3 regions of the Psychrobacillus sp. 05T411 genome follow, and region 3 is predicted to be linked to each of the others. Evidence: riboswitches for the same ligand, from Rfam matches in the RefSeq annotation. Region 3 holds a riboswitch; each other region holds the start of a gene.
The links. A riboswitch is a leader RNA that binds a small molecule or an ion and turns the genes downstream of it on or off. The one in region 3 is predicted to bind S-adenosylmethionine.
Positions count from the first base shown of each region.

Region 1 (7,791 bases), on a different contig from region 3:
CCTCCATCATTCTTATCACCCATGATTTAGGGGTCGTTGCAGGTATGTGCGACCGTGTAGCTGTCATGAAAGATGGAAAAATTGTGGAAACAGGAACAACAGAAGAAATTTTTGAAAGTCCCAAACATACATACACAAAAAGATTGCTAAATGCTCTTCCTCGCTTGGATGAGAAGAAAAAACCAAAACGCCCTTCTTTACGTTCACATGAAATCGAAGAAGGAAAACCATTACTGGACGTAAAATCGCTGAAACAGCATTTCCAAGTTGGAAAAGGGAATGTACTTAAAGCTGTGGATAATATTAGCTTTTTTATAAAACCAGGAGAAACTTTAGGTTTAGTAGGTGAATCCGGCTCGGGTAAATCAACTACAGGACGTGCTATTTTACGTCTTCATGAACCGACTGACGGAGACATATTATATCAAGGCATGGCTATTAACCGGCTTAACAAAGAGGAAATGACAACAATGCGCCGCCATATGCAAATGATTTTCCAAGATCCATATTCATCCCTTAACCCGCGCTTTAAAGTATTGGATATTATTGGGCAGGCATTAGATATACATCGTTTAAGTAAAAATAAGGAAGAACGCAAAAAGAGAGTGGAAGAATTACTTGTGATGGTAGGATTAGAACCAAGTCATGCGATGCGTTATCCACATGAGTTTTCCGGCGGTCAGCGTCAAAGAATTGGAATTGCCCGGGCACTTGCGGTAGAACCTGATTTTATCGTTTGCGACGAACCCCTTGCCGCGCTAGATGCATCCATTCAATCACAAATAGTTGAATTATTAGAGGATCTTCAACATCGTTTAGGGCTTACTTATCTTTTTATCGCGCATGATTTATCCATGGTTAAGCATATTAGTGATAGAGTTGCGGTGATGTATGCAGGAAAAATCGTAGAGCTTGCGGAAAGCGAAGAATTATATGCCAACCCACAGCATCCATATACGAAGGCATTGTTATCTGCTATTCCAATACCCGATCCGAAAGTCGAAGCAAAGAAAAAGCGGACCCTTATGGAAGAGGATACCGGGAAGGACAAATATCAATTGCAAAACTCAGAACTAGTAGAAGTATCAAAAGATCATTGGGTTGCAATACCGAAAATGTAAGAACTAAATTCACATGCGTCGCTAGTTTCCTCTTTTTCAATGGATCATCGAGAACTAATTTGTGCTTATTATTGGGACACTGCGTGGTAAAAGACCTATTGGGTGACCGCTAGGATTTTCGCTACAGTCGTACGCTTTCCGCCGGGTGAGCGATGAGCCATCCCCGCCGCCCTTAGGCGTACGCCTAAGATGTCTCATTAGCCCACTCATCCGGCAGGAGTCGACGTCTGCAGCGAAAATCAATGGTACTTACTTACTTATCAGTATCTGAAATTAACAATAAATGGTTGAACGAGACAATATCCACTGCGAACGCGACAATAAGGCAGCTGAACACGACAAACCAGTCGAGTAGATGCCGGCCAGGCGTGTTTGACGGGCTTTAAGACATATAATTCCTATAATATGTAAGAATTATAGTTGTCTCACATCGAGTAAAGAGCCATTTTGAGAATTGGTTGCTTTCACGAGTAATTTGGTTGCTCTCGTGTTGATTTAGTTGCTTTCGTAGTAGAACTGGTTGCTCCCAGTCATCGGTTGGTTGCCCTAAGCCATTTATTGGATGCATGCAATGGAAAAACTGGTTGAAATTTTGTTTTTTAACGGGATGGTATGGATAATTGGGCAATTTCCATTGATTTTCGCTGCAGGTGGCGACTCCAACGGGATTAAGTGAGCATGATGAGACTTCACAACGTACGCGCAAGCGGCGGTGAAGGCTCATCGCTCACCCCGTGGAAAGCGTCCGTCCTGCAGCGAAAATCACAGCGGACACTTTATTCAACGCACTACGTCGCAGTGTCCCTAAAAAGTGAATTGAAACACATACGTACAATTCATGTTTTTTCTTGATGAACGAAACCGGTATAAAATAGTTAACTTCACCCGTATAAAATACATCTTGTATTAATTTACTTACCATGGTAAACTAATTGAAATTCAAGATTTTGAAAATTTCATATTTTATTTCTTATCCAGAGAGACGGAGGGATTGGCCCGAAGATGTCTCAGCAACCAGCCAAGTTTAGGTATGGTGCTAACTCCAATAGACGTACTCCGTCTAGAAGATAAGAAGACAAACTTCAATTTTTTTGAGGATTCTCTTCTTACAGGGAATCCTCTTTTTATTTTATTTGAAAAGGATGATTATTCATGACAAAAAAATCTTTAGAAACCGAATTAGTTCAATTAGGAAATCATAGTGACCCGCTGACAGGTGCCGTCAATCCACCTATTCATCTATCAACAGCTTATATACATGCTGGGCTTGGCCAATCTACTGGGTACGACTACACACGTACAAAAAATCCAACGCGCGCAATTTTAGAAGAAGGAATTGCCAAACTAGAAGGCGGAGATGCCGGCTTTGCCTGTGGCTCGGGTATGGCAGCAATCCAGTTAATATTGTCGCTTTTCCGATCTGGAGACGAGCTTATTGCGCCCGATGACCTTTATGGAGGAACATATCGCCTGTTCGATCAATATGCCGACGCTTACAATATTTGCACGTCTTACGCTAAATTTGACTCCGTCGCAGAAGTAGAAGCATTAATAACGAAAAACACAAAAGCAATTTTTATTGAAACGCCTACAAATCCACTTATGCAAGATATTGATATTGCACAATACAGCGTCTTGGCCAAAAAGTATCAATTACTACTGATTGTGGATAATACGTTCTTAACTCCTTATTTACGACGCCCAATAGAACTAGGGGCAGACATTGTGATGCATAGCGCAACGAAATATATTGGTGGGCATAATGATGTGCTGGCTGGTCTTGTTGTAACTAAAGGGAAAACACTTAGCGAAAAATTACTTATAAATCATAATGCAATAGGAGCAGTTCTCTCCCCTTTCGATTCATGGTTATTAATACGCGGTTTAAAAACACTCCACTTACGCATGAAACAGCATGATGCTAATGCGAAGAAAATCGTGGAATTTTTGCGAAATGAAACGGCTATAAAGGATGTTCTTTACCCTGGAATTGGTGGCATGCTTTCGTTCCGCTTACAAAAAAGCGAATGGGTTGGACCTTTTTTAAAAAACCTTCAATTAATCGTTTTCGCGGAAAGTTTGGGTGGTGTCGAAAGCTTTATTACATACCCTGCTACGCAAACGCATGCTGAAATTCCAGAAGATGAACGTATTGCACGAGGTGTGGATAATAGTTTGCTACGCTTCTCAGTTGGAGTGGAAGAAGCAGAAGATATAATTGCGGATTTGAAACAAGTTTTTGCAAAATTAGAAAGGGATGTGATTCATTCATGAGTACTGTTAAAGAAAGTTTAGAAACTAGCTTAATCACTGCTTCCACACGTGGGAATTATGAACAAAAAACAGGTGCAGTAAATGTACCAATCTATTTATCTTCTACGTTCCACCAAGAAAGTTTTGATAGCTTTGGACCATACGACTACAGTAGATCCGGCAACCCGACAAGAGACGCCCTTGAAAAAACGATCGCAGAATTAGAAGGTGGCACAAGAGGTTTTGCTTTTGCTTCTGGGATTGCGGCAATCTCCTCTGCTTTAATGCTTCTTTCTTCTGGCGATCATATCGTTGTAACAGAAGAAGTATATGGAGGCACTTATCGTTTCATCACAGTAGTTTTACCAAGATTCGGCATTGACCATACATTTGCCGATTTTACAAATGCAGCAGCAGTTGAAAAAGCGATTCGTCCAAATACGAAAGTCCTTTATATCGAGACACCTGCAAACCCACGATTAGGTATTACCGATATCGATGCAATTGTGGCACTTGCAAAAGCAAATGATTGTTTGACCTTTCTAGACAACACTTTCATGACCCCTCTTTATCAACGTCCGCTTGATCTAGGTGTGGATATCGTTTTACATAGTGCTACGAAATTTTTATCTGGCCATAGCGATATAATTGCTGGGCTAGCTGTTACAAAAGATGAGGAACTTGGAAATCGATTAGGATTTATCCAAAACTCTTTCGGTGCCATTTTAGGGGCACAAGATTCTTTTTCATTAATTCAAGGCATTAAAACAATGGGGGCACGCTTGACGCAATCAACCGAGTCAGCACAAAAACTTGCGACCTATTTAACTAATCATCCTTTAGTGGAGGAAGTGTTATACCCAGGCTTAGCTACACATCCCGGATACGAGATTCATGCTAAACAATCGAAAAGTCCAGGGGCAGTATTATCTTTCCAACTTCCGGACAGGGAAACAGCGAAAGCTTTTACAGAAAGCCTTCAAATTCCAGTTTTCGCAGTAAGTCTTGGTGGAGTCGAATCCATTCTTTCCTACCCTGCTACCATGTCTCATGCTGCAATACCTAAGGATGAACGTGAAAAAAGAGGAATTACAGATGGCCTTTTAAGGTTCTCTGTTGGTCTGGAGCATGTAGACGATCTAATCGCAGACTTCGACCAAGCACTAGCAATCGCATCTAATATAAAACAGAAAGTAGGAATTTAACATGACAAAACAATTAATCCAAAAAGCACCATTTCGTGCAGATCACGTAGGTAGTTTTTTACGACCAACACGTTTAAAAGAAGCACGTACACAATTTGAAAATAATGAAATTACTGCAAATCAATTAAAACAAATTGAAGACGAAGAAATTACGAAACTTGTTGTCAAACAAAAAGAAGCGGGTCTTCAATCAGTAACTGACGGTGAATTCCGCCGTAAATGGTGGCATTTTGACTTCCTTGGTGGCTTAGATGGCGTCGAATTTTATGAAACAGACAAAGGACTTTCGTTTAAAGGCGTGCAAACTCGTGCACATGGTATTAAAGTAACTGGAAAAATTGGATTTAGCACACACTATATGATCGACCACTTTAAGTTTTTACAAAGTGTGGCTGGTGACGCTGTTGCTAAATTTACTATACCAAGCCCGAATATGCTATACTATCGTGCAACTATTGAAGAAGGTGTTTACAGTAGTGATGCAGAATTATTCGCTGATTTAATCACTGCCTACCAAGGGTTTATCCAAGCATTGTACGATGAAGGCTGTCGTTATTTACAAATCGATGACACGTCATGGGCAACTTCTTTCTCGGAGGAAGGTATTGCTGGACTTAAAGAAAGAGGACTTAGTGTGGAGGAGGCCCTAGAGCTTTCAGCGCGTGCGATAAATGAATCCATTGCGAAAAGACCGGATGATATGCTTGTTACCATGCATATTTGTCGCGGGAATTTCCGTTCTACTTATATTACAAGCGGTAGCTATGAACTTGTGTCGGAAACTATTTTTAACGGCTTAGATGTAGATGGTTTATTCCTAGAGTTTGATGATGAACGCTCTGGTGACTTTGAACCGCTTCGTCATATTAGTCGTCCGGATTTATACATCGTGTTAGGATTGATCACTTCTAAGCACGGAGCACTTGAAAATGCAGATGAAGTGAAGGCAAGAATTGAAGAAGCTACTAAGTATGCCCCACTTGAGCAACTTTGCTTAAGTCCACAATGCGGGTTCTCTTCAACAGAAGAAGGAAATATTTTAACGGAAGAAGAACAATGGGAAAAAATTCGCCATGTGGTACGTATTGCTGAGGATGCTTGGAAATAACTTAACAATCAAAAACGCGAGCAGAAAAGTTGTTTACTTTTCTGCTTGCGTTTATTTGTTTAGTTAGAAGTTAATGCTCCAATTTCTACTTCTCCATAAGCATCAATAGGCGGCATGATCAAATCAAATTAGCTGGAATGTTTGTGCGGTTGATAAACGGGTAAACAATGACTGTACGTTAATATGTGAAGGAGGAATACGATTTGGAAAATATGTATAGACACCAAACAGATGACGTTGTACCAGAAACCGGAGATTATACGTGCGAAGAAGGCATTACGAAAAAACTATATGAAGGCGATAAGTTCCCTTCCTGTCCACAAACTGAAATAGCTACTTATTGGAAACATGCGGAAGGCCATGTCCATAAAACTGGAGAAGTAGTGCCTGAATCCGGCACATATATAGATACGAATGGACATGAAATGCCTTTAGTTAAAGGTGATGTTTTTCTAACTTCTCCAAAAACTGGGGAAGAAATTGAATGGCGACATGCGGAAAAACAGTAGATGATTTGTATAGATCTGAAAAACCTCAGCAGACCAATTACAAATGTACTCGGTCTACTGAGGCTTTTTGTTGAAGTATTGATAATGATTGCGCACTTCTTTTGCTTTATAAAGTGCTTCATCCGCAAAACCCATTAGTTTGTCCGAACTCATAGCATCTTCAGGGTATAATGCAATGCCAATACTGGATGTAGCAATAACTTCCTTCCCGTCGATTACATAGGGCTGGCTAAAATTAGAATGCATGCTCTTCACAATTGCATTAACCTTCTTCTTGTCTATATCTTTCAATAAAATTAGAAACTCATCCCCACCAATTCTTCCAATTATATCTTCCTGGCCAATATTTTCTTTCATCCTTTTGGCGAACTGGATAAGCAATGAATCCCCTTTTCCGTGGCCTAGTGTATCATTCACCTCTTTGAACTTATCCAAATCAATGAATAATAAAGCGAGCATTTCTTTTGTCACTTTCGCTTCTTCTATTTTTTTATCCAACACTTCCATGAATGTACTTCTATTTACTACATCCGTCATTGGATCGTGGGTTGCCATATAAGTTAATTGGTCTTCGTAGTACTTCCTTACAGTAACATCGCGTACAATTGCTTGGATAACCATTTCTCCTTCGAACTTTAACGGTATTGCAATGATTTCGACCCAAATGTTTGTCCCATCCATCCGATTCAAACGTTGGATGGTCGGCTCTATTTTGACCATTTCTTCTTGCCGAAGTAATCGAAACAATTCACTTTCGCTCTCTATGTCCCCTATATCAATGTAATCCAATAAGGATGTTCCTATTATATCTGTGTCTTTTTTTGCCCCCATTATATGAAGCGCTTCAGGGTTAACAAATGTGATTTTGCCACTACTTTGAACGATAATAGCATCCGGGGAATATTCGACTAATGTTCGATAGCAATTTTCAGTTAATCGAAGCTTGCGCTGTGTTTTCTTTTCTTCCGTAATATCTTTGTACATTGCAACTGCCAGTATGTCTTTTTGATTTATCGGTCGGTAGGATGCCAGAATATCTTTTATCTCACCATTCTTATGCTTTCTTTTCGTTTCAAAATAAGGGATGCTTTCTCCACTTCTTAATGTATCGAGCTGTTTCTCATGGTCTTCTGAAGTAAAATCATCTTCAAAAAAAGGAATTTTCGACAAGTTTTTTACTTCATCTAAAGACCAGCCTAATATTTTGGTAAAAGCAGGGTTAGCTTGTATAATGGCACCATCTTTTTGCAAAATAAAAATAGCATCATTTGTATTTTCCCAGATTAATAAATATTCCTCTAAGCTAGGATTGGATTCCATAGTATTAAATGTATTCAATGCACCATTCGCTTCCTTTCCTTACGATGAAAGAATTATTACACTTAGTAATATCTATTTAAATAAAAGATACGAATTCACCAACTGGTTTACGGTAGCCTCTTGGTTTTCTACTTTCTATCTTTTCATTACCGATTGTAATCATTAATGCAGGCTCGTATTGATCACTGATATTTAATATTTCCTTTACCTTGTCCGGATCAAAGCCAATCATTGGACAAGTATCCCAACCTTTTTCTTTTGCCGCAAGCATGAAC
Region 1 covers NZ_JBFTLO010000006.1:15,582-23,372, forward strand. The annotation lists gene AC1DFT_RS06150 (ABC transporter ATP-binding protein) at 1-1,121, shown strand, start outside; SAM riboswitch class I at 2,089-2,195, shown strand; gene AC1DFT_RS06155 (methionine biosynthesis PLP-dependent protein) at 2,274-3,395, shown strand; gene metC (cystathionine beta-lyase) at 3,392-4,579, shown strand; gene AC1DFT_RS06165 (5-methyltetrahydropteroyltriglutamate--homocysteine S-methyltransferase) at 4,581-5,687, shown strand; gene AC1DFT_RS06170 (hypothetical protein) at 5,891-6,196, shown strand; gene AC1DFT_RS06175 (diguanylate cyclase domain-containing protein) at 6,251-7,534, opposite strand; gene AC1DFT_RS06180 (nitroreductase family protein) at 7,593-7,791, opposite strand, start outside.
Region 1: linked by a shared signal. The riboswitch ahead of AC1DFT_RS06155 (methionine biosynthesis PLP-dependent protein) and the one ahead of mtnK (S-methyl-5-thioribose kinase) in region 3 are both predicted to bind S-adenosylmethionine.

Region 2 (7,791 bases), on a different contig from region 3:
GTACATAGCTGTTTTCTCTCGCTTTCTTACTATCGATTTCATTAATATGTTTGATTAATTCGAGCGACATATCGTATCTGAAAAAAGGTGTAATTATATAAATACCATTGAATAATTCCGCTGCAGTGTCTATTAGTTCTTTGGCAATTTGTATTCCTTCTGCAGTGGCACTTTCTCTATCTTCGCCACATGCACGCATCCTTTCTAACACTTCATCGGATAATTTGATGCCCGGTACTTCATTGTGCAAGAACTCGGAATTTCGAATATTTGTTAGCGGCATAATACCGATGAAAATAGGAGTTGCTAAATGTTTGGTTGCCTCATAAATTTCTTGAATTTTTTCTTTTGTGTAGACAGGTTGCGTGATGAAATAATCGGCACCACATTCGATTTTCTTCTCTAATCGTTTTACAGCACGGTCTAAGACTCGAACATTTGGATTAAAAGCCGCTGCTATAGAGAAGTTTGCCTTCTTTCGAAGCGATTTCCCTGAGAATGAAATACCTTCGTTTAATTGCTTAATTAATTGAATTAATTCCAAACTTGAAACGTCATAAACACTTGTAGCACCCGGGAAGTCACCAATTTTTGTTGGGTCACCTGTTACCGCTAAGATGTCATGAATACCAAGCGCATCCAGCCCCATTAAATGCGATTGGAGGCCAATAAGATTGCGATCGCGACAAGTAATATGTGCAAGCGGTCGAATATTATTTTGTAGCTTTAACATAGATCCCATCGCCATATTGCTAATGCGAGGGGAAGCAAGTGAATTATCCGCCATTGTCACAGCATCAACACCAGCATCGTAGAGTTTACTTGCACCTTCCATAAATGTTGTCGTATCTAGGTGTCGCGGTGTGTCTAGTTCTACAATTATAGTCCGTTCTTTTTGTGCTTTTTCATGAAGAGCCTCGTTGATATTTGGCTCTGCTTCACGAATGATAATCGGCTTTTTAGGAGCAACAACTTTCGCTTTTAATGGGGGTAATTGGCCAATTCTTTTTTTCGCAGCTTCGATATGCTTTGGAGTCGTTCCACAACATCCACCTATCAATCGAACGCCTTCTTCACGGAGAAGCAATGCTGCACGACCAAAATAATCGGCCTCTGATTCGTACACTATGCGACCATCCTCCATATCCAGTAAACTTGCATTCGGAAAAGCTGAAAGGAACGCATTTTTCGGAAGTGTAACTCCCTCTAGTGCTTGTATGGTATGGAAAGGACCTAGACGGCAATTGACTCCAACAACGTCTGCACCTAATACATCAAGTTGTTGTAATGCGTCATTCAGTGATAAACCATTTTGCAATATGCCTGGCTCATGCATGGATACTTGCGCTATGATTGGTGTGTCCGTCAACTTTCTTAAATGAGTAACTGTTGCAGATAATTCTTCAAAATCATAATACGTTTCGAGTAATAGTCCATCCGGATTGCCAGTAAGCAAGTGACTCGCTTGCCCATCAACCATTTGAATAATTTCGGCTAACGTTGCATCACTTTTACGAATGCCCCGTATTCCCCCTATTGTTCCTAGCACAAACTGTCTACCCGGTGCAGCAGCTCGTTTAGCGATTTGAATTGCCGCTTCATTGATTTCCTTCACTTTATTTTCTAAGCCGTATCTGGCCAATTTAATCGCATTTGCGCCGTATGTATTCGTTTGGATAATATCTGCACCTGCTGTGATATAGTCCTGGTGGATCTTCTCGATAATTTCTGGTCTTTCGATGTTTAGTTCCTCATTGCAATAGTCAATTCCATAAGAATATAGCAGCGTCCCCATTGCTCCATCTGCCGTTAACACACTTGTTTGTAGTTTATCTAACAATCCCACTCGCACCCATCCTCTCTACAATAAAAAAAAGCCCACTTTTAAAAAGAAGGCTTTACGAGTATAATAATTCGTCCCTTCTCATCTTTCAGACTATTATATGTCTGCTGGATTTAGCACCTGACCTAAACGGCAGGTTGCTGAAGCTTCACAGGGCCAGTCCCTCAGCTTCTCTTGATAAGAATTAAATATTCAGTTTTTTAGTTAGACATATCGTACCTTTAATAAACTAAAGCGTCAAGTACATTTTAGAATTTTCTTTATATTTAACTGGCGATTTATCGATTTATGCCAATAAAAATAGGACCAAAATTGAATTTTGGCCCTACAATATCATCTAAAATTAAATTCTTGCACCAATTAACGCTGCTGTATCTTTCCCATTTTGAATACAAGCACCGATGCCAACCCCATAATACGAACATCCAGCCAGTACCACATTAGGCATCACAACTGCCATTTTCTCCTTCAAAGATTGAACCGCTTGTCCATGCTCTAAGTGATAATTTGGCATTAAATCATTCCATTTGGTCACTTCGACAACTTGAGGCTTCCCAGTTAATTTCAAGCTCTTTTCGATATCTTGTAAAGCGACTTGAACTAACTCTTCCTCACGCATATCTTTCATCTTTTCAAATGCAGGATTTGTGCTTTTGTAGAACATACGAACAAGCAAATGGCTATTTTCAGATGTATGCTTCCACTTGCGACTTGTCCATGTACACGCATTGCATTTCACATCGCTATTTTCGGAAACGATAAAGCCGGTACCTTCAGCAGGAAGCTGTTCATCCGGAATGTCAAACCCGAGATAAATACTAATGAGAGATGAATTTTTTAGTTTATTAAAATCAGCGTCCAATTCTTCGTCTTGCAATAGACTTTGTGCCACATTATGTGGAGTTGTTAATATAACGTAATCTGCTTCGATTGACTCATGATTAGAAAAGGAAACCTCATATCTATCTTCATTTTTCGCAACTTTCGTTGTGTGTACTCCTTTTAAAATAGTAGCATCGCTTAGCTCTTTTTCTAAGCGATCTATTAATGCAGAAAGGCCATTTTTAAAAGAAATAAACTTTTTATTGGAAGCACTTTGGAATTTTTCTTTATTCGCTTCTAAACCTTTGATAATGCTACCGTATTCATCTTTATAATCTACTAAATAAGGTAATGTGGAAGCCAGTGTTAGCTTATCTAGATTTCCAGAATATACACCTGATAGGACAGGTGCTATTTGTTTTTCCACTAACTCTTTACCTAAGAAATGCTCTAAAAAAGATCCAATCGAGCTATCTTTTGTAAAGCTTTCATTAGGCAACTCAAAATCTTTCAACGCCTCTTCTTTACCTTCTTCAGAAACTAATGTGCTACTTTCTAACGATTCCTCACTCGTTGGTATACCAAATACCGTATCCGCAGGGATGGCGTGCAACTCATTATTCGTATATATATAAGAAATACCTGTTGCATTATAGACAAGTTCGTCTTGTAAATTTAACTCTTCGACTAAAGGCAAAACTCCTGCATTGCGTGCAACAATGGAGTCTGCTCCGGTTTCCATGATAAACTCTCCATTACGGACAGAATGAATTTTTCCCCCTAAATAATCATTCGATTCCACTAAAACTAACTCTATATCTAAGGCTTTTTCTATTTTAAGCTTTTGCAAATAGTGCATAGCAGAAAGTCCTGTAATTCCTCCGCCAATCACAATTACTTTTTTCAAAATGCTCACTCCTTGTCTTAAATCCGGTATTATTCACTACCTCTAGTATAATCATTATATAAAATATGCGGTATGATTTACCTCACTATTCTTTCCCTATTCCATTAGAAATCCGCAATAGTTTTCCATTTCGTCAAATTCACAAAAAAATCCTTCTATCAGCTAGCATTGCTAATAGAAGGATTTTCTCATAATGGACGTATTACTGCACGTACCGGACTTCCATCTGCACCTTGAATCCTAAGAGGCAAGGCTATTAGTTCATAATCACCAGGATCAATATCTAGTAATGATAGATTTTCTAAAATATGCACCCCATGACGATAAAGCGCATGATGAGCTGGCAAGTCTTTACTATTCAAATCATCAACTGAAGGATGGTCGACTCCGATTAAAAAGATACCTTTTTCCTGCAAAAACGCACCTATATTTTCTTTTAATAGGGGAATTTTTGTTGGAAATTGTTCCTCATTAATCGTTTTAGCTGTTTTTAAAAGTAATCGTTCCGCGCCATCGAGATCAAACACTTGCAACTCTTCTCTTCCAATTAACTCTAATCCCGTCACATCCACTACTTTTGCACGTCCAATATAAATATTAATATCGAGCTGTTCAATTGTCGGTGCTTGGTTATCAAAATGAAACGGAGCATCGGCATGCGTCCCTGTATGCACACTCGTTGTGATTCGTCCTATATTAACGGAACCAGTCTGTTCTTTCGTATATGCAAGTTCAAATTGAAATGGCGTATCGCCTGGCCAAGTACCGATTTTATTTGAAAAGGCTTGTGAAATATCTATCCATTTTGTCATTGCCAACCCCCGCTATAAATTCGTTCTCAAATCCCATAATTCAGGGAAAAATCGATGATCCAGCACTTTACGTAAATAATTCACGCCGGATGAACCACCTGTTCCAGTTTTAAAACCAATAATACGTTCCACTGTTTTCATATGGCGGAAGCGCCACTGTTGTAGCCAGTCCTCCACATCTACGAGCTTTTCTGCTAACTGATACAAATTCCAGTACTTATCCACATTTAAATAGACTTCCTTCCAAGCACTCGCAACCGACTTATCTCCACTATACGTTACGGAATAGTCACGCTTCACAACCGCCGGATTCAGCGCAAATCCTGCTTTTGCTAGTGCTTGGATAGACACATCATAAATGCTCGGTGCATGGAACGCTTTTTCTAGCTGCTCATGTAAGGCTGTATCTTGTTCGTAGATTTTCAGAATATGCTTCGTTTTATAGCCCAGTGCAAATTCAATTTGTCGGTACTGGTATGATTGAAATCCAGATGCTTTTCCTAGTGTATCCCGAAACTCTAAATACTCAGCTGGCGTTAATGTTGATAATACATCCCAAGCTTGAATAATCTGTGTTTGGATTTTCGTCACACGAGCGAGCATCTTAAAGGCAGCTTGCATTTTATCATCTGAAATTGCTTGGATAGCATTAGTTAATTCGTGCAATATTAACTTCATCCAAAGCTCGCTTACTTGGTGAATTACAATAAATAACATTTCGTCATGATGGCCCGATAACCGTTTTTGACTCGATAAAATGCTATCAAGCTGCAGATAATCACCGTAAGTCATATCATCTCGAAAATCAGTGTGAATTCCTTTTTCACTTTTCGGATCCGAATTATTCTCTGCCATTTAACCCCTCCTTTTTAAGCAACAACATCTCGCTTATTTTCGAATTTTTTATATGCCTCTTCTTTCATTATTTTCTTTAGAATTTGCACTGTTTTCCATACATCTTCAAAAGAGTTATATAATGCAAGCGGCGCTAAACGAATACCATTTGGAGAACGGAAATCTGGAATGACTTGAAATTCCTTTAATGCTTTACAAATACGTGCTGCTTCTTCATGCACTAAATATATATGACCCCCTCGACGGTTATGTTCTTTTGGACTGGCAATCATAAACTGATGGTCACTCAACTCTTCTTCTATTAGTAATGTCATATAATCCGTTAATTTCAATGATTTATCACGAATGGCATCTATCCCTGCCTCTGCGAATATTTCCAGTGAACCATATAATGGAGCGGCACTTAATATATTTGGCGTCCCGATTTGGTAAGCACTCGCATCAGTTGCGGGTGTCATTTGAATCGAAAGATCAAACTGCTTTTCTTTGTCAGAACCAAACCATCCAGCAAGTCCTGGTTTTTGTCCGAAATGTTTTTGATTCACATATAAGCCTCCAACGGCTCCAGGTCCTCCGTTTAAATGTTTGTAATTACACCAAAAAGCAAAGTCCACATCCCAATCATCTAACTGATGTGGAATAGATCCGATCGAGTGACATAAGTCAAAGCCAATTAAAATATTTCGTTCATGCGCCGCTTTCGTCAACTCTTTTATACTTAAAATTTGACCACTTCTATATAACACGCTCGGCAAAACAATAAGCGCTACATCTTCTTTCATTGCTTCTACTATATCCGCTTCGTTTAGCGTGTCCCCATCACGACTTTTTACTAATTTCATATGCTCCTCAGGATTGTATCCATGCAAAGATAACTGACTACCAATCGCATACAAATCAGAAGGAAAGTTCAACTCATCTGCTAAAATTTTCGTGCGTGCCCCTTCCGGATGATAAAAACTGGCGATTAATTGATGTAAATTCGATGTGGTAGAACCAGTAATAATCACTTCTTGCTTTGAAGCTCCAACAAGTGGCGCACACATTTCACTTAACCTATCGGAGAAATAAAACCATGGATGCTCCCCTTGCGTCCACCCATCGATCCCGTATTTCTTCCATGAATCTAGTAAGATGAGCAGTGACTGTTCCGCTCGTTTTGACAATACCCCTAAAGAATTCCCATCCATATAAATAACATCTGGCTGCACATAAAACTCCTCACGAAATTTTTTTAAAGCATCCAGCTCATCTAATTTCTTTGCATATTCCAACGTTATTTCTCTCTCAATCATCCCTTATCACCATCCACATCGATTATTTTGAAAATTCTTTCTACTGAACTTAATGATATGTTCTATGTTATGTAGTGTCAATTAAACTATGATTAGACTGACGAAAGGAGCTAGTTATGATTTTGATATTGCCCTCAACTTTATTAGTTAGAAAAATATCCCACTCAAAAAAAGAAGCTGTCTCATAGTCCATTTACTAACTAGGAGACAGCCCTCTTTCTTATTAATAACTTGAAAAATATTATGTGGTTGGAATTTCACTAGATGCACTTGGAGTATCGTAAGCAACTAGCATGACCCCAAGTTTCTCTTCCAGTTCATTCAGCTCTTGCAACTGCTCACGATCAAGATCTGCAAATGTGTTATCTTTCATCTAATTACTCATCCTTTCTTTTCAGTTAGTCTGGCCATCAAAAAAGAGATTATACAAAAAAGGAAAAGCATAGTAAGTGCTTTTCCCAGTTACTTATCTTCGAATGTTTTTATACCCTCATTATTAATAGTCGCTTGTTGATAAAGTACCATTAACGATAGAGACTCCGTTGCTGGTCCCAATTCTTGATACGCCCATAGATAGATATTTTTGAGCGTCCTCAGCTGTTCGAATTCCTCCGGATGCTTTTACCTTAACTTGTTCACCAGATACTTCATTCATAATTTGAACAGATTCTTCCGTTGCTCCGCCACTTCCAAATCCTGTTGAAGTTTTCACATAATCAATACCACACTCTCTTGCAATCCACGATACTTTTGATATTTCATCATTTGTTAAATAACATACTTCTAAAATAATCTTAATAGTAAGATCTGGGTATTTTTCTTTAATTTCTAGAAATTGCTTCATTTCGTTTTTCACGCTATGGAAATGGCCATTTTTAACATCACTAATATTAATAACATAATCGATTTCTTCTGCTCCATCCTGCACGGCCAGTTCCATTTCCAATAGTTTAACAGCTGTTTTGTTGGCACCTAATGGGAACCCAATCACCGTGCAAACCTTTACTTTTGTATTAGCTAACAATTCTGCCGAGCGTGATACGTAATGTGGATTTACACAAACGGTAGCAAATTCATATTGTGCCGCCTCTTGACATAGCTTTTCAATCTGTTCATTTGTGGCATCTGCCTTTAATAGCGTATGATCGATCATAGATGCAATTGTCATAATTATTCCCTCCATTATTTTACTTCGGCAAATTTCTTCGAATCGTCAACATAATTATTAACATTCGATTCATCGATTAAACCTGTCTC
Region 2 covers NZ_JBFTLO010000004.1:37,339-45,129, forward strand. The annotation lists gene AC1DFT_RS04385 (bifunctional homocysteine S-methyltransferase/methylenetetrahydrofolate reductase) at 1-1,846, opposite strand, end outside; gene metH (methionine synthase) at 1-6, opposite strand, end outside; SAM riboswitch class I at 1,922-2,027, opposite strand; gene AC1DFT_RS04390 (protoporphyrinogen oxidase) at 2,187-3,572, opposite strand; gene kynB (arylformamidase) at 3,761-4,390, opposite strand; gene kynA (tryptophan 2,3-dioxygenase) at 4,397-5,239, opposite strand; gene kynU (kynureninase) at 5,254-6,534, opposite strand; gene AC1DFT_RS04410 (hypothetical protein) at 6,776-6,907, opposite strand; gene deoC (deoxyribose-phosphate aldolase) at 7,031-7,702, opposite strand; gene AC1DFT_RS04420 (substrate-binding domain-containing protein) at 7,717-7,791, opposite strand, start outside.
Region 2: linked by a shared signal. The riboswitch ahead of AC1DFT_RS04385 (bifunctional homocysteine S-methyltransferase/methylenetetrahydrofolate reductase) and the one ahead of mtnK (S-methyl-5-thioribose kinase) in region 3 are both predicted to bind S-adenosylmethionine.

Region 3 (5,382 bases):
CTGCCCCAACAATAATTGCTTCAATCCCTTTTGCCCCTATCGTATGTGCAGCCATACTATCTGTAATCAGGGTGACATCTACTCCTGATTGCTGAAGCTCCCATACAGTAAGTCGTGCTCCTTGAAATACAGGCCTCGTTTCACAAGCGAATACTTGGAACTGCTTCCCTTTTTCACTGCCTAAATGGAATGGTGCTAATGCAGTCCCATATTTGGCAGTGGCAATGGTGCCAGCGTTACAAATAGTCATGACTTTTGTATAGTCTTCAAGTAAAGATAAAGCATATTCACCAATAGCACGGCAAGATGCCTCATCCTCCTCGTATATATTATCCGCTTCTTCTAACAACTGCTTCTTCGCTTCTTGCACAGTTTCTGCCTGCTCTACTGCACCACGTAAACGCTCTAAAGCCCACACTAAATTGACGGCTGTTGGTCTAGATTCTGCTAAATATAGCGTATCTTTACTTAATAATTGATGGAATTCTTCTAAAGAATTTGTTTCGTAATACTGTGCCGCTGCTGCTAACCCATAGGAAGCAGTAATGCCGATTGCCGGAGCTCCACGTACTTTTAACGTAATGATGGCATCATACACATCTTCCAGTGTTTCCAGTGTTACATATTCCACCTCAAGTGGTAGTTTCTGTTGGTCCAGTATTTCGAGCCGCTGGTTGTTCCATTTGATTGATAACGGAATACTCATTTTTGCAACTCCTCTAGTAAGTCGATTACTGCCTGGATTGAACTAATTTCTTTACGCTTTAAGATAAATAATTCTCCTAAATGTAAAGCTTGTTTCTTCGCCAAAATTCTTTGTGCGTCGTCTACGATTCCATCCAAGTCTTTCACATGCGCTAAACCGATTGTACGTCGAATTAATTCGCAACCAGCAAAGCCCAGTGTATCTTGGAACACTTTATCCAGTACATATGCTTCAAATCCTTGCGTATCTTTATATGATTCAACCGCCTCTTTTTGCCAAAGTTCCGAAAACTTAGACGAAAATACTTCCCATGTCTTTTCGATATGGTGAAGGATTACAACTCGCTCCTCCCCTTCTCTTGTAATCGTTTGAAAGATTAGGTTAGCTAGAAATAGTCCAACATCAAAGCCAATTGGTCCATAAAAAGCAAACTCCGGATCAATTACTTTCGTTTCGGTTTCACTCGCAAAAATACTCCCTGTATGCAAATCTCCATGGAGTAATGCTTCCGCTTCGGTTAAAAAGCTTTTCTTCAATTTCGCGACTTCCAATTTTAAAAGCTCATTACTCCAAATAGCTTCTACATCTACTCGCAACGAAGGTTCAAAATCATTTGTTTCAAGATCAAAAAATGGATCCGTGAAAATTAGATCTTCTGTAATTTTACATAGCTCGGGATTGGAAAACTCTGAAACTAGTTTCTTTTTTTCAAAAGGATGTAATGCAAAATCAGACGTATGAAATAAGGTTTGTGCAAGATATTCCCCAATATCAGTCGCTAACTTCGGATAGGATTCCAAACGGATCAATCCTTCTCTTGCAATAGTCAAATGGGATAAGTCTTCCATCACTGTAATCGCCAAGTCTTCATCCATTACATATACTTCAGGTACTAGCCCTGCCGCAAATTGCCCGTGTTTTTTTAATGCATTGGCTTCAATTTGTGCACGCTTTAATGTTAGTGGCCAACTTTCACCAACTACTTTTGCATACGGTAATGCTTGTTTTATAATGATTCCTTTTCCGCTTTTAGGATCCCGAATGCGAAAAACATAGTTTAAATTACCATCACCAATTTCACTACACTCTAATTCCAATTCATTTGAAAATAGACCTTGTTGTTTGACATATACGATTGCCTGCTCTTCTGTTAAAGATTCATATTGTTTCTTCGTTGCAATTGTCATTTTTCTCTACCTTTCTTCACAAAATAAAAACCTCTTTCCAAAGAAAGAGGCGTAGAATAAGAGATTTCTCGCCTCTTATCTTTCAGAAAGTTTCCTTTCTGATGGAATTAGCACCGTGCCTTAAGAGATTGTTATCTCGGCGCAAAAAGCGCCCCGTCTCACAACGGTATTACGGTCGGTTGCTGGGCTTCATCGGGCCATTACCCTCTGCCTGCTCTTGATAAGAGTGCTATTATTTTTTACGTAATGTTATTTGATTAGAATCCTAGCATATTTGAAAAAGAAATGTCAACCGGCTTTTTTAATTTTATAAAAAATCTAAATACTATATTGACATTACTTCGATTGCATGAAATAATCATTATTACTTTGACAATTAACTGAAATCTTAATTTAATATTTTTTCTTATTTAGAGCAGGTGGAGGGACGAGCCCTATGATACCCGGCAACCGGTCCAACCAATGGATACGGTGCTAATTCTTGCAGTCGATCGACTGAGAAATAAGAAGTCGTTAAACGTTTAACCTCTTCTTATTTGAAGAGGTTTTTTTATTTATAGGGAATTTGACTTTAAAGGAGATTGAAATCATGAGTGGAGTAACTTCTGTTTATCAATTGTATGGGAATCCAGGATCATTTGAAAAAAAAGCAGAGGGCATTGCTTTAGGTTTAACGATTGGTTCGTGGACGGATTTACCATTATTGGAACAACAACAATTAAAACAGCATAAAGGGAATGTTGTATCGATTACGGAGTTTGAAAATGTACTACATCCATCTAAACCAGAACAAATTAGAGCAGAGATAAAAATAGCGTATCCTAGTGCTAACTTTTCCGCTGATTTGCCTGCCATTTTAACGACCGTTTTTGGCAAGTTATCATTAGACGGTGAAGTAAAACTATTAGACTTAGAATTTTCACCAGAACTTTTAGCTCAGTTTCCTGGGCCAAGATTTGGTATCGAGCATATAAGAAACTTGTTAAATGTACATGATCGACCACTCATCATGAGTATATTCAAAGGCGTCATTGGACGAGATATCAACTATCTAGCAGAACAGCTTCGACATCAGGCACTTGGAGGAGTCGATTTAGTAAAAGACGATGAGATCCTTTTCGACAATCCATTGACACCTTTTGAGAAGCGAATTACAACTGCCAAAGAAGTGTTAGATCAAGTGTATGAAGAAACAGGACATCGAACGCTTTATGCAGTGAATTTATCTGGACGGACCTCACAGCTACGTGAAAAGGCGAAAATAGCGAAAGAACTTGGAGCAGATGCTTTACTACTAAACGTTCATGCATACGGGCTGGACGTACTTCAAGAACTTGTAGAAGACGATGAGATTCAACTACCATTTATGGCACATCCCGCATATAGTGGTGCTTTCACTTCTTCCCCATTTTACGGAGTTGCAACATCTCTTTTACTTGGCAAACTAACACGCTATGCCGGGGCTGATTTTTCATTATTCCCTTCTCCTTACGGTAGTGTAGCACTTGAGAAAAAAGCAGCTCTTTCTTTAGGAGAAGAGCTAACAAAAGCAAGTACTGTAAAACAAACTTTCCCAGTTCCTTCTGCAGGTATTCACCCTAGTTTAGTACCTCTATTAATGCAAGACTATGGAATTGATAGCATTATCAATGCCGGGGGCGGGGTACATGGACATCCAGCTGGTGCGATTGGCGGAGGCCTTGCCTTCAGACAAGCTGTGGAAGCCGTACTTGCTGGAATTCCACTTTCAGAAGCGGCAAAACAGCATGTTGAACTCAACTCAGCAATTGAATTATGGGGGTAATCACTTTGAAAAAACTAGTCATCTTTTGCGATTTTGATGGCACTATTACGACTAAAGATAATATCATCTCGATTATGAAAAAGTTTGCACCTCCCGAATATTTGCCGATTAAAGAGAATATTCTTGGGCAAAAGCAATCGATTCGTGAAGGGGTAGCCCAAATGTTTGCATTACTTCCTACTTCATTGAAAGAGCAAATTATTTCTTTTTTGTTAGAGCAAGCACAAATTCGCGATGGTTTTGCTGAATTTGTTTCATATACAAAACAAAACAATATCCCCCTCTACATTGTGAGTGGAGGAATCGATTTTTTCGTGCATCCAATGCTTGAACCATTCGGGCCTTTTTCAGATATTTATTGCAATGAATCGGACTTTTCGGGGGAATCGATACGCATTAACTTCCCATATGAATGTGATGGGCAATGTACAAATCAAGGCTGTGGTTGTTGCAAGCCATCCATTATTCGCAAACTAAAAGACAGTGATTCGTTAAGTGTTGTCATTGGAGATTCTATTACGGATTTAGAAGCTGCTAAATTAGCAGACATTGTAATTGCACGGGATTTCCTCATTGAAAAATGCGAAGAACTTCATATTCCTTATGAACCGTTTGAAAGCTTCCATGATGTCATTAATACTATAGATGCAAAGTTAGGTGCGGAAATATGACAGCACTTCAAAGCAAATGGGATGAACTAGCAGACATAAAAGATGAACTAGCTATACGAGATTGGTTCATGGGAACTAGTGGAAATTTAGCGATAAAAGTGAGCGATCAACCACTACAATTTTTAGTAACTGCTAGTGGAAAAGATAAAAAGAAGCGAACAACGGAAGACTTCTTACTAGTAAACGGTATCGGAAATCCAGTGGAAAAGACCGATTTAAAACCATCTGCAGAAACATTACTGCACTGTGCCATATATGACAAAACCTCTGCTGGCTGTAGTCTTCATGTTCATACAGTCGCAAATAATGTCATTTCTGAAATATACGGTGATGATGGGAAAATTGACTTTCAAGGTCAAGAACTTATTAAAGCTTTTGGTTTATGGGAAGAGGATGCGTTGCTCTCTATTCCTATTATTCCAAATCACGCAGACATTCCCAAGCTGACAGAAGAATTTAGTTCCCATATACACGCTGATAAAGGAGCCGTATTAATCCGAAATCATGGAATCACTGTTTGGGGTAAAGACGGTTTCGAAGCAAAGAAACTATTAGAAGCTTGTGAGTTTTTATTTCAGTATCAATTAGCATTACTTCAACTAAGATCAAAATAAGAGAGGAAGATTGAAATGGCGATTATTAAAATTCAAGGAACAAATGAAACAATTGAAGCACAAAACGAGGTTGCAGCATTTTTAGAAAACCAAGAAGTAGTTTATGAACATTGGGATATTGAAAAATTACCAGTCCATCTTCGTGAAAAATTTGATCTTAACGATGCAGAAAAAGAGGAAATTCTACAAGCTTTTCAAGCGGAAATTGATGATATTTCAAAACGACGTGGCTATCAAGCATCCGATATTATTTCCTTATCCGATTCTAATCCAAACTTAGATGAGCTGTTGAAAAATTTTGAACGCAAACATATCCATACGGACGATGAAGTTCGTTATATTGTAAGTGGTCATGGAGTCTTTATCATCCAAGGAAAAGATGAGCGTTTCTTTGAAGTTC
Region 3 covers NZ_JBFTLO010000038.1:6,485-11,866, forward strand. The annotation lists gene mtnA (S-methyl-5-thioribose-1-phosphate isomerase) at 1-706, opposite strand, end outside; gene mtnK (S-methyl-5-thioribose kinase) at 703-1,893, opposite strand; SAM riboswitch class I at 1,966-2,120, opposite strand; SAM riboswitch class I at 2,297-2,402, shown strand; gene AC1DFT_RS18875 (2,3-diketo-5-methylthiopentyl-1-phosphate enolase) at 2,483-3,697, shown strand; gene AC1DFT_RS18880 (2-hydroxy-3-keto-5-methylthiopentenyl-1-phosphate phosphatase) at 3,703-4,368, shown strand; gene AC1DFT_RS18885 (methylthioribulose 1-phosphate dehydratase) at 4,365-4,982, shown strand; gene AC1DFT_RS18890 (1,2-dihydroxy-3-keto-5-methylthiopentene dioxygenase) at 4,998-5,382, shown strand, end outside.